2 regions of the Priestia sp. VA7 genome follow, and region 1 is predicted to be linked to the other one. Evidence: riboswitches for the same ligand, from Rfam matches in the RefSeq annotation. Region 1 holds a riboswitch; the other holds the start of a gene.
The links. Region 1 has a riboswitch for preQ1 ahead of AC0C45_RS24950 (QueT transporter family protein). Riboswitches for the same ligand answer to the same signal wherever they lie in the genome.

Region 1 (5,099 bases):
CTGCTAACACCTTAAATTTATTATCAGAATAACCGTTTTTCATTTTTAAAGGATAGGATAAAAATACATTATTTTGTTTGATGGTCAAATCGCTCTTGTTTACTAATTCCATTTCATATGAAATTCCTTGCTTCATTTTTTGTTCTTTGATTACGTTAATACTTATCTTTTCTAGTTCTCTTAAAGGAACGTTGTCTTCTTCTTTTGAACACCCGGCAAATAAGATGGCTAAAGCTAATAAAACAAGAATTCCTAACTTTCTATTCAAAAAACAATCCCCTCTCTAGTAACAAAGGTTATTTTACAATTATAACCCAAAAAGTTATTTAATGGTAAAATATAATTAAAAAAGCAAACCGTCATCGGTCTGCTTTTTTAATTGCTACGCATAGGTAATGTGTTGTTGTGCGAAAAACTTTTCGATAAGGAGTTTGCCAACTATATGTATATCGTAACAAAAGAAAAAAGAATGCGCTGTGAGATTTGTCACTCCTTCTTTCAAAATAATCTAACCGAATACTTCCTATTGCCTTACGCAAAAAGAGCAGATCGCAAACGCGACCTGCTCTTTTCACATGCTAGATATGGGTAATTTGTCCATGCGTGAAAAGCTCTTCAATAATAAGGGGTTTATCACTACACTTATAGAATAACAAAGAAAAAAAGATGGGGCTGTGAGATTTATCACAGCCCCATCTTTTTTATCCAACTAGCTTATTAAATTGTACACGTTTATTAATTGCAGCCATAATTGGTGCTCCAACAAGCATGACAATGAACTCACCAACAGCCGTTGTTAACCATGTAAAGAAAAATGGTAAATCAAATGCTAAGTGCAGTTCAAACGCAATAATAAACATCGTGAACGTAAATACAAGTGTATTAACAAGCATACGAGCCCACATATTTTTAATGTAGCGCATAGAAAAAATGGTAATGAGTAATGATAGCACGGATTGTCCTACCCCAAACACCAGATCATAAGCGACCATTGGTGAAAAAAACAAATTCGTCAGAAATACTCCTAGCACAATGCCATACACGTACTTTTTATTAAACACAATTAAGTGATTGAACATTTCCGATATACGAAATTGGATATTGGTGAAGCCAAACGGCTGGATTAACATACTGACAGCAATATACATAGCAGCTAAAAGACCGTTAACGCAAAGTGTTCTTATATTCATCTTACTATTCTCTCCTTAGTTTTTTAACGTGGGATGGTTACGAACCACGTAAACACTCAAAGAATCATACAGCAAGCTTAAGCTTTCGTCAATCTAGCTGTTTACAAACTACTGCCGGTTTCTATATCTTACATATTGACGGCTCTTTTTTCTTACTTTTCTTTAGTATAAAATAGAAGACGTATCAGTATACATAGGTGACATCAAGTAGTTAACCCTTTTGATTTGAAATACGAAAGGATTTGTAGCGATGTTAGATAATACAGATAAACGCATACTAGAAGAGCTATCAAAAAATGGACGTATAAAGATGAAAGAATTAGGAGAAAAAGTGCATTTAACCGGACAAGCCGCTTCTGCTAGAGTATTAAAGTTAGAAGATGAAGGCATTATCAAAGGCTATACAATTAACATTGATGAACGAAAACTCGGCTACATCATCCATGCATTTTTAAATATCTATACGCAGAGCATTCATCACCACCCCTACCTTACATTTTTAGAAAGTCAGCAGGAGCACGTTATCAACAACTTTAAAATCAGCGGCGATGGCTGCTACTTATTAGAATGCAAATTTCATTCAAATGAAGAACTAAATGATTTTTTGACAGAGCTAAATCAGCATGTGAATTACAAACTTTCAATCGTCATTAACAAATAAATTTTTTTGAAAAATTAAGGTATATTAATTTATGAAAATGGTAATCCTAATAACGTATTCCCCCTATTCCAATAAATTTGAAAATCCTTTGCACCATCGCAAAGGATTCTTTTTTTTATGTAGGAAACCGCCTTCTATTTTTTGAAAAGTTGAACATCTCTCACAGCGTTGACATAGCGGTCAGAGGTTTATATAATCGGTGACATCGAAGCATAGAAAAGCCGGATTAAGACCTATACACGTATCGTAATTCTTCGTCTTAGAAGTTGATCAGTTTTATAACTAGACAATTTCTAAGACGTTTTTTATTTTATCATTTATGAAACACTAGTAAAAACAAGATTCCACATGAAAATATCCTAATAATCAAGGAGGTTTGCATATTGAAAACAATCTATAAAGACATTATCTTAATTATTATTGGCGCACTTTTAGTTGCTGCATCCATTGATTTTTTCGTCATTCCAAATAAATTAGGTGACGGAAGTACGGTTGGTATTGCCCTTGTTTTATATTATTTATTTCATATCCCTACAAGTATCAGCACATTTCTTGTAAACCTTATATTTATTGCCTTAGCCTATAAATTTCTAACCAAAAAAACGATTCTTTATACGATTCTAGGAGCTGTCATGACATCCGTTTTCCTCGGTCTAGTCAGCTATATTCCTTTTCACGTTCATGACATGATTTTAGGAATTGTATTCGGCGCCTTACTAATGGGAACAGGACTGGCTCTCATTTTTATAGCGGATGGATCGACTGGTGGAACAACTCTTTTGGCTTATTTATTAAACTACACAAAAGGCTATAATATCTCTAAAAGCATGTTCTACATGGACAGTGTAATTATTTTAGCATCGGTTTTCGCTATTGGCGTCAATAACATGCTCTATACTTTTATATTCGTCTATCTTTGTGCCAAAATCGTAGATGTCGTTATCGAAGGTTTCCACAACAAAAAAGCAATGACGATTATGTCCGATCAATACAAAGACATAGCGCAAGTCATCACCAGTGAATTTGGAAATGCAGCCACCATCTTTTACGGATACGGCTACTACGCCAACAAAGATAAACGTATTATTTACGTTGTTATTAAAAAGAACGAGCTATTAAAAATTAAAAAGAAAATCCAGCAAATTGACCCGAATTCTTTTATTGTCATCCACGAAGTAAAAGAAGTTGTCGGCGGGAAATTTGGATTTATCGGCAATTCGCCTCATGAAACAAAAGCCGCTGCTAAATAAAAAATCCACCTCTTGGTGGATTTTTTTATGAAAAAACCGTTAAGAAAAATGAAAAGATACCTGCTAAAAAGTAAACCGACCCTAACGCAATTGCTCCTGTAACGACCGTAAATACACTTAATCCGATAACCACCTTCATTTTCATCCACATCCCTTTTTAGATTAGTAGTATAAGTATGTCCAAGAATAGAAGATTTATAACTATGCCATCCTATTTATTTCATATATCGATGCAACAATTGTCTATTCAATGTGTTCTAAAACCACCCCTGGCGACATAATGTATAGGAAGGATTTCATATACACATCTTTGTATCACACATATCATATGAAATTAGGTGAGATAAAATGGTGGCTGTCCACTTTTTTGAAAACAGAAAGCTTCTATTAAGCCAGCTGAGGGAAAACATTCCTTCTAAAGGCGATGATTTAAAGATTAAAGGACGAAAAGGAACTGTCGTGCTTGTGAATGACATCGATGAAAAAAATGTTCACGTGGAAGTTGCTTTAGAAAAAGTAGTGAAAAAGAACTTAGCATTAGATAACGCTAAAAAGAAAAGGAGATAAGCGGCTTACGCTTATCTCCTTTTCTTTTTAATTTATATACGAATCGTCTGTATCTTTTGCTTCAGTTTCCCCAAAAAAAGAGACTCCTAAAAAGGAATCTGCAGCAAAGAGCGATATCATCGCCTGAATATTAATACAAACTATATTTTAACATATAAAAACATATTTTACAAAAATAAACTATTATTTTACGCATAATTATTTTTTATTCGAGGTTTTTCAACATCAGCAACCCATTTCGTATAGAGATCTTTATTTATTTTTCAGGCCAAATTTTTGCATCTGGCTCTAATAACCACTTATGCTCTTCTTCCATAATACGGTCTGTCCACGGATTATTGTCGAGATGGCGAATCATCCAGCAGAAGTACATCGCATAGCCGGGAGCCGTTGCTTGAGGATGATCCAATTCACCAGGAATTGTAATAAAACTATTATCAACTACACGATACGCATCTTCTCCAACCATTGCGCAGCCAAATCCTTGTGGCTTGTCAAAACGATAGTAATACACTTCGGGCTGGTCATGATGATGAGGCGGATAACTCGACCATCTTCCTGGATAAGAAATAACTTCTCCAATAACAAGGTTAGAGTAAGGAGCGCTATTGTAGTCAAAAATTGTTCGGATTACACGCTGAGCAGTACCTTCCCATACTCCTTCACCAGCCACTGTGTTTTGACAATCTTCGGGGGTATATAATTTTGATGAAAACTTTTTTTCATTATCCGTTTTTTGAACTAGTACTTCACTATCGGCAAGCCCGGTAATTTTGACCTCCACATTTTTTGAAACGTGCAAACACCAAGGCTCTTCTTCAAATAGGGACTGGCGCTGAATTTCTTTCGAATGGCCTTCCCACTCTAGCTTTACCTTTCCTTCTAGTAAAAGAATAGCCGTTTCACTACTGCTGTCTAGTAAAGTTTCCTCTTTTCCTTGAAACATTTTATAAATCCCAATATCCATCAGCATATCTTTGTGCTGACCGGTCATTTCTGTAAGTACGTTGTATCCTTTATTTAATTCACCTAATTTACCTAACATGCTTGAATTCCTCCTTTATGTAGTAGCGCAATAAGAATTTACTAATTGCTCATTTTTTCTTCATAGACTCTCTAAATTCTTTTGAATATGTGACTATGAGGATTTTTTATTAACGGCAATATTCTTGATTGTGTTCAATTATTTGTAGATGCTGTGGCGCCCCTTTTTAACGGAGCCGTTGATTTACGAATAATCAATTTTGGCTCAAGAAGCAAATGTTCTTTATGAATCGCTGGATATTTCATTTCTCTAACCAGCAAATCCACTACGTTTACAGCCATTTCTTTTGTCGGCTGTGCTACCGTTGTCAACATGGGCGTGATGGTAGTAGAAAGAACCGTATTATCAAAGCCAATCACTGATAAGTCTCGCGGCACATCAATTTT
Region 2 (5,099 bases), on a different contig from region 1:
TTGGCATTGCCAAGAAAAAAGCTCAGTCTTAACTGGGCTTTTTTTTTGGAAAAAGGACAGGTGAAAAACGACAAAAAAAGTATCATTCCACTTTTCAAATCTATAATTTAATAATACAATTTACTATACGTCTTTCTTGTTAATGTATTTGGATGAATTCTTATTTCTTTATTGATGAAGAAATTTGAGTTTTGCGGTATGATAAATAAGCTGTATTGGCGATGGGATGAATGCCCTTTTTAGCAAACATTTAAGAAGGGTAAAGCCAAATGAAAACACTCATTATAAAAGAGAAAAGATATTTATTGAGGAGAGGGTTTCTGTTGAAAAAATGGGGCATCATTGCATTAATCACTGTAGCTGTGCTCGGTGTGACAGCGGTTTTCAACCGAGCTGAAAGTGATGATGTAAATAAAGAAAAATTGAATTTATTATCGCCTTATTCAAATAAAGTAGATGTATATAGCATTACGTATCCTAGTGATAATTTAAAGATAAAAGGGTTTTTAGTACAGCCTAAAGACATTGCAGACAAACATTATCCGCTTTTAGTATATAATCGCGGAGGAAATCGCGAACATGGCATGATTCGCGCAAAAACACTGCAGTACTTATCATATTGGGCAAGTAAAGGCTACGTCGTGGTTGCGACTCAATACAGGGGAAATGGCGGAAGTGAAGGTACAGAGACGTACGGGGGTAAAGATATTGACGACGTATTAAATCTTATTAAGTGGGGAGAACAGCTTCCTTATGTAAATCACCAGCAAAAGGTAGCGCTAGGATATTCACGCGGCGGCATGATGACGTATTTAACGATGAAAAACGGCGTTAAATTTGATGCAGTTGTCGTACAATCAGGTATTACAGACATGTTTCAATTCTATGATCAAAGAGGGCCTGAAATGAAACAAGTGCTGCGGACGATTGTAGGAGATCCGGCGCAGTATCCAGAGAGGTATAAAAGTCGTTCTGTTGTCTATTGGAGCGATAAAGTAAATTCACCTCTTTTGATTTTACAGGGTGATCATGATCGTAAAGTTCACCACACGCAGGCTGAAAAGCTTGTGAAACAATTAGATGAGCAGGGAAAAGAATATAAATATGTACTGTACAAAAACGGAGACCATCCGCTAACTGCTTATTATGATCAATATAACGCGGAAATTGATAAATGGTTTAAAATACATTTAGCTAAGCAGTAAAGAAATTGGAAGTAGTTTTGATGAATGGAAAAGAGCAGCTTGTTTTATCCTACTACATGTAAGCATATAAAAAGGGGATGAAGCAAAATGACTCAGTCTAAAAGTCAAAAAGAGCGTCAGTGGAATGTGCGAAAACAATCACAAAACCCATCGCATGGAAAAGTGAAATCTTTTGAAGAACTATCAGAAGAAATCACGCCTAAACGTAAATAAGGTAACCACCACATAAAGGAAGACACAAAAAAGGAGAGCTGAAGCTCTCCTTTTTCTATGTTTGTTTATGGATTTGTGGACCACATGCCCGCAGATTTGATAAAAATACGCGGATGCAATTTTAATTGTGCGACCATAATTTCTGCTAGGTCTTCAGGCTGCATCACTTTATCAGGATTGCCATCCGTTAAGTTTTCTTTATACGCTAATTCCGTTGCTACTGTACTTGGTGTTAGAGCTGTTACACGAATATTGTGTTTGCGCACTTCTAACGCTAGAGATTCAGTTAAGCCGAGCACGCCAAATTTTGAAGCGCTGTAAGCACTTGTAACGGGAGCACCTTTTTGACCAGCAGTGGATGAAATATTGATAATGTCTCCACCATTTTTTTCGATTAATTGAGGTAGAACGGCGCGCGTTACGTAGTAAACGCCCATTAAATTCACATCAATGATTTGTTTCCACTCAGCTGGGTCTAGCTCTAAAAAGCTTCCGAATTTACCGATTCCTGCATTGTTGATTAAGATATCTGTTGCCCCTAATTTTGTATGTAGATGCTCAACTGCTGCATTTACTTCTTCCATAGAAGAAACATCTGCTGTTGCATAAGCAACTTGTACATCAAATGCTTCTAGTTCAGAAGCAACAGCCTTTAAATCTGCCTCTGTACGAGCAATTAAACCGATATTTACGCCTTCTTTTGCTAATTCAATCGCAGTTGAACGACCGATGCCTTTTCCTGCTCCTGTAATAAGAGCTACTTTGCCTTTAAGTGATTGTGCCATGTATAGACTCCTTTCAATGTTCCGCATAAACATTCTTCATAATAACAAAGAATTATCCATTACTATCCTATAGAAATGCACAAATGATGTCAAAAATAAAGATTATTAAAATGGCTTCAAGTATAAATTTCCTTTTCATACAAAAACTATAGAGACTAAAAAGAAGAAATTCCGTTTCTTTTCGTTCAATGTAGTGGAGGATGAACAATGCGTATAAAAAAACTATCTGAGTTAACGAATAAATCCAAAAAGCGGAAAGAAAAAGCTGATGAATCGAAGGACTCTAAGGACACTAAGGACACTAAGGATACTGGTGCTTCTTCTACACAGGAAGAGCAGAAATTATCTGAGAGGGTGGGAGATAATTTATCCCGCATGAAAAAAGCACTGGGACAGAGCACGGATTTAGTTGTACGAGAGTTTCGAATTTCGGTTGAAGAAAAATTTACTTTAGGTGTTGCTTACATCGACGGGTTAGTAAAAAAAGACGAAGTTGAACACTATTTTGGATGTTATCTATCTTTTTTAAAGTTGTCATTGTGTTCTATGCCATTTAGTTAAGTATCGTCCAATTGTGTAATTTACGCATACGTAATTTTTTAAGCTTTCCTTTAGGTCTAATCATTACAGGCGTGGCGTATTACATTATTCCCAACACAGCGTACTTCAATTATTTTGAAAAATATTACTGGCCGTTTTATTTATTTGTACTAAGCGTCTGTTTTCCGGCGTTATTTATTGCTCTTTCTTATATAAAGAAAAATAAGGCAGCTAAAGGCGATAGAAGCCAACAAACATAGCATTATTTATACGCATGTGGTATAATACGATGACAATTCAAGAAGAAACGCCGTGCACGTTTGTATATGTACGGGAGAGGTTCGAAAACTCCCTCTATAAAAAACTAAGATCATCGTTGATGACAAAAGACACGGTTTTAGCGTGTCTTCTTTCACGTGCTTTTCTATCAACGCGTCTTTTTGATGTGTATGCTGGCGAGGACGTGTATCTTAGTTGCTTTTTAGGGAGATTGCTGGAAAAGAGCAGTCTCTTTTTTGTGTTATAAAATTAGTCACAAAGGGAACGAACGGTTCAATAAAGTTTCTTCTTCTTTTGATTTCAATCAAAAAGGAGACGAACAATAATGATGAAAAATGAAAAAGCTATTGTTGTATTTAGCGGAGGTCAAGATAGTACAACATGTCTATTTTGGGCTTTGAAAAACTTTAAAGAAGTAGAAACGGTTACTTTTCAATATGGTCAGCGTCATAGCCAAGAGATAGAGGTAGCAAAAGCTATTGCAGCTGATTTAGGTGTGAAGCACACCGTACTAGATATGTCACTTTTAAATCAATTAGCACCAAATGCCTTAACGCGAGATGATATTGAGATCGAGCAAAAAGAAGGAGAGTTGCCTACCACATTTGTGGATGGCCGCAATCTGTTATTTTTATCATTTGCAGCCGTACTGGCTAAAAACAGCGGAGGTCGTCATATCGTAACAGGCGTTTGTGAAACTGATTTTTCGGGATATCCAGACTGTCGAGATGTATTTGTAAAATCGTTAAACGTCACGCTTAATTTATCAATGGACTTTGAATTTGTGATTCATACGCCTCTTATGTGGATTGATAAAGCAGAAACGTGGGCGTTAGCGGATGAGCTAGGGGCGCTTGAGTATGTGCGTGAAAAAACATTAACATGCTACAACGGTATTGTTGCTGATGGATGCGGCGAATGCCCCGCATGTCAATTGCGAAAACGCGGGTTAGATCAATACATGCAAACAAAAGAAGGGGGAGAGGAATAATGCTGCAACAAATGTATCCTCAAGTATTTCATGACTATCAATACGAACTGAACAAAGATATGCAGTTTGCTGCGGCACATTTTGTTCCTCACACAGAAGCAGGAAAATGCCGTCAAGTCCATGGACATACGTATTTCGTAAATCTAACTGTTGCCGGAGATACATTAGACGAAGCGGGCTTTTTAGTAAACTTTGCGCTATTGAAAAAAATTGTTTCTGGTCAATTTGATCATACATTATTGAACGATCATTCTATCTTTAACGAAGAAAATCCAAATGATTTTCCTACAACTGAAGTTGTTGCTCGTAAAATTTATGAGTTGGTTCAAGAATATCTAGACACACTACCAAATAAGCCTTCTTGCGTACAAGTATTCGTGCGGGAAACGCCGACAAGTTACGTAGTTTACCGCCCAAAGAAGGTGAAAAAACGTGGCTAATACAATTCCAGTACTTGAAATATTCGGACCAACGATTCAAGGGGAAGGAATGGTTGTAGGACGTAAGACGATGTTTGTTCGTACCGCGGGCTGTGATTATTCCTGCAGCTGGTGTGATTCAGCTTTTACGTGGGATGGATCTGCTAAAAACGATATTCGTCAGCTAACAGCAGAACAAATTTGGACGGAGCTAAAAGAAATTGGAGGAGAGTGCTTTGATCACGTCACCATTTCTGGAGGAAACCCTGCGCTTATCAAGGCAATTGGTTCACTTGTAGAGCTTTTGCACAGTCATGGGGTAAAAGCAGCTCTTGAAACACAGGGAAGCCGTTATCAGGATTGGTTCCTAAAGATCGATGATTTAACGATTTCTCCTAAGCCTCCAAGTTCATTAATGAAAACAAATTTCGCCGTATTAGACGATATTATAGAAACATTAATAAAGGAAAAACGCATGGCGCACATAAGCATAAAAGTCGTTGTATTTAATGATGAGGACTTTGAGTATGCAGCGTCTGTTCATGAACGTTATCCTGAGGTTCCATTTTTTGTTCAAGTAGGAAACGAGGACTTAACGACAATCGATAATGCGTCGTTAACACAAGAATTGCTTAAAAAGTATGAATGGTTAATCGATAAGGCAGTG

Region 2: another riboswitch for preQ1. It lies ahead of queC (7-cyano-7-deazaguanine synthase QueC); the one in region 1 lies ahead of AC0C45_RS24950 (QueT transporter family protein).

Annotation. Positions count from the first base shown of each region.
Region 1 is NZ_JBVQPN010000007.1:23,802-28,900, reverse strand. It holds gene AC0C45_RS24955 (hypothetical protein) at 1-268, opposite strand, end outside; gene AC0C45_RS24950 (QueT transporter family protein) at 702-1,190, opposite strand; PreQ1 riboswitch class I at 1,200-1,244, opposite strand; gene AC0C45_RS24945 (Lrp/AsnC family transcriptional regulator) at 1,441-1,851, shown strand; gene AC0C45_RS24940 (YitT family protein) at 2,235-3,101, shown strand; gene AC0C45_RS24935 (hypothetical protein) at 3,450-3,668, shown strand; gene AC0C45_RS24930 (5-deoxy-glucuronate isomerase) at 3,925-4,713, opposite strand; gene AC0C45_RS24925 (LacI family DNA-binding transcriptional regulator) at 4,848-5,099, opposite strand, start outside.
Region 2 is NZ_JBVQPN010000002.1:660,732-665,830, forward strand. It holds gene nhaC (Na+/H+ antiporter NhaC) at 1-32, shown strand, start outside; gene AC0C45_RS09845 (alpha/beta hydrolase family protein) at 324-1,205, shown strand; gene AC0C45_RS09850 (DUF6254 family protein) at 1,293-1,418, shown strand; gene AC0C45_RS09855 (3-ketoacyl-ACP reductase) at 1,484-2,203, opposite strand; gene AC0C45_RS09860 (hypothetical protein) at 2,411-2,764, shown strand; PreQ1 riboswitch class I at 3,074-3,117, shown strand; gene queC (7-cyano-7-deazaguanine synthase QueC) at 3,348-4,013, shown strand; gene queD (6-carboxytetrahydropterin synthase QueD) at 4,013-4,453, shown strand; gene queE (7-carboxy-7-deazaguanine synthase QueE) at 4,446-5,099, shown strand, end outside.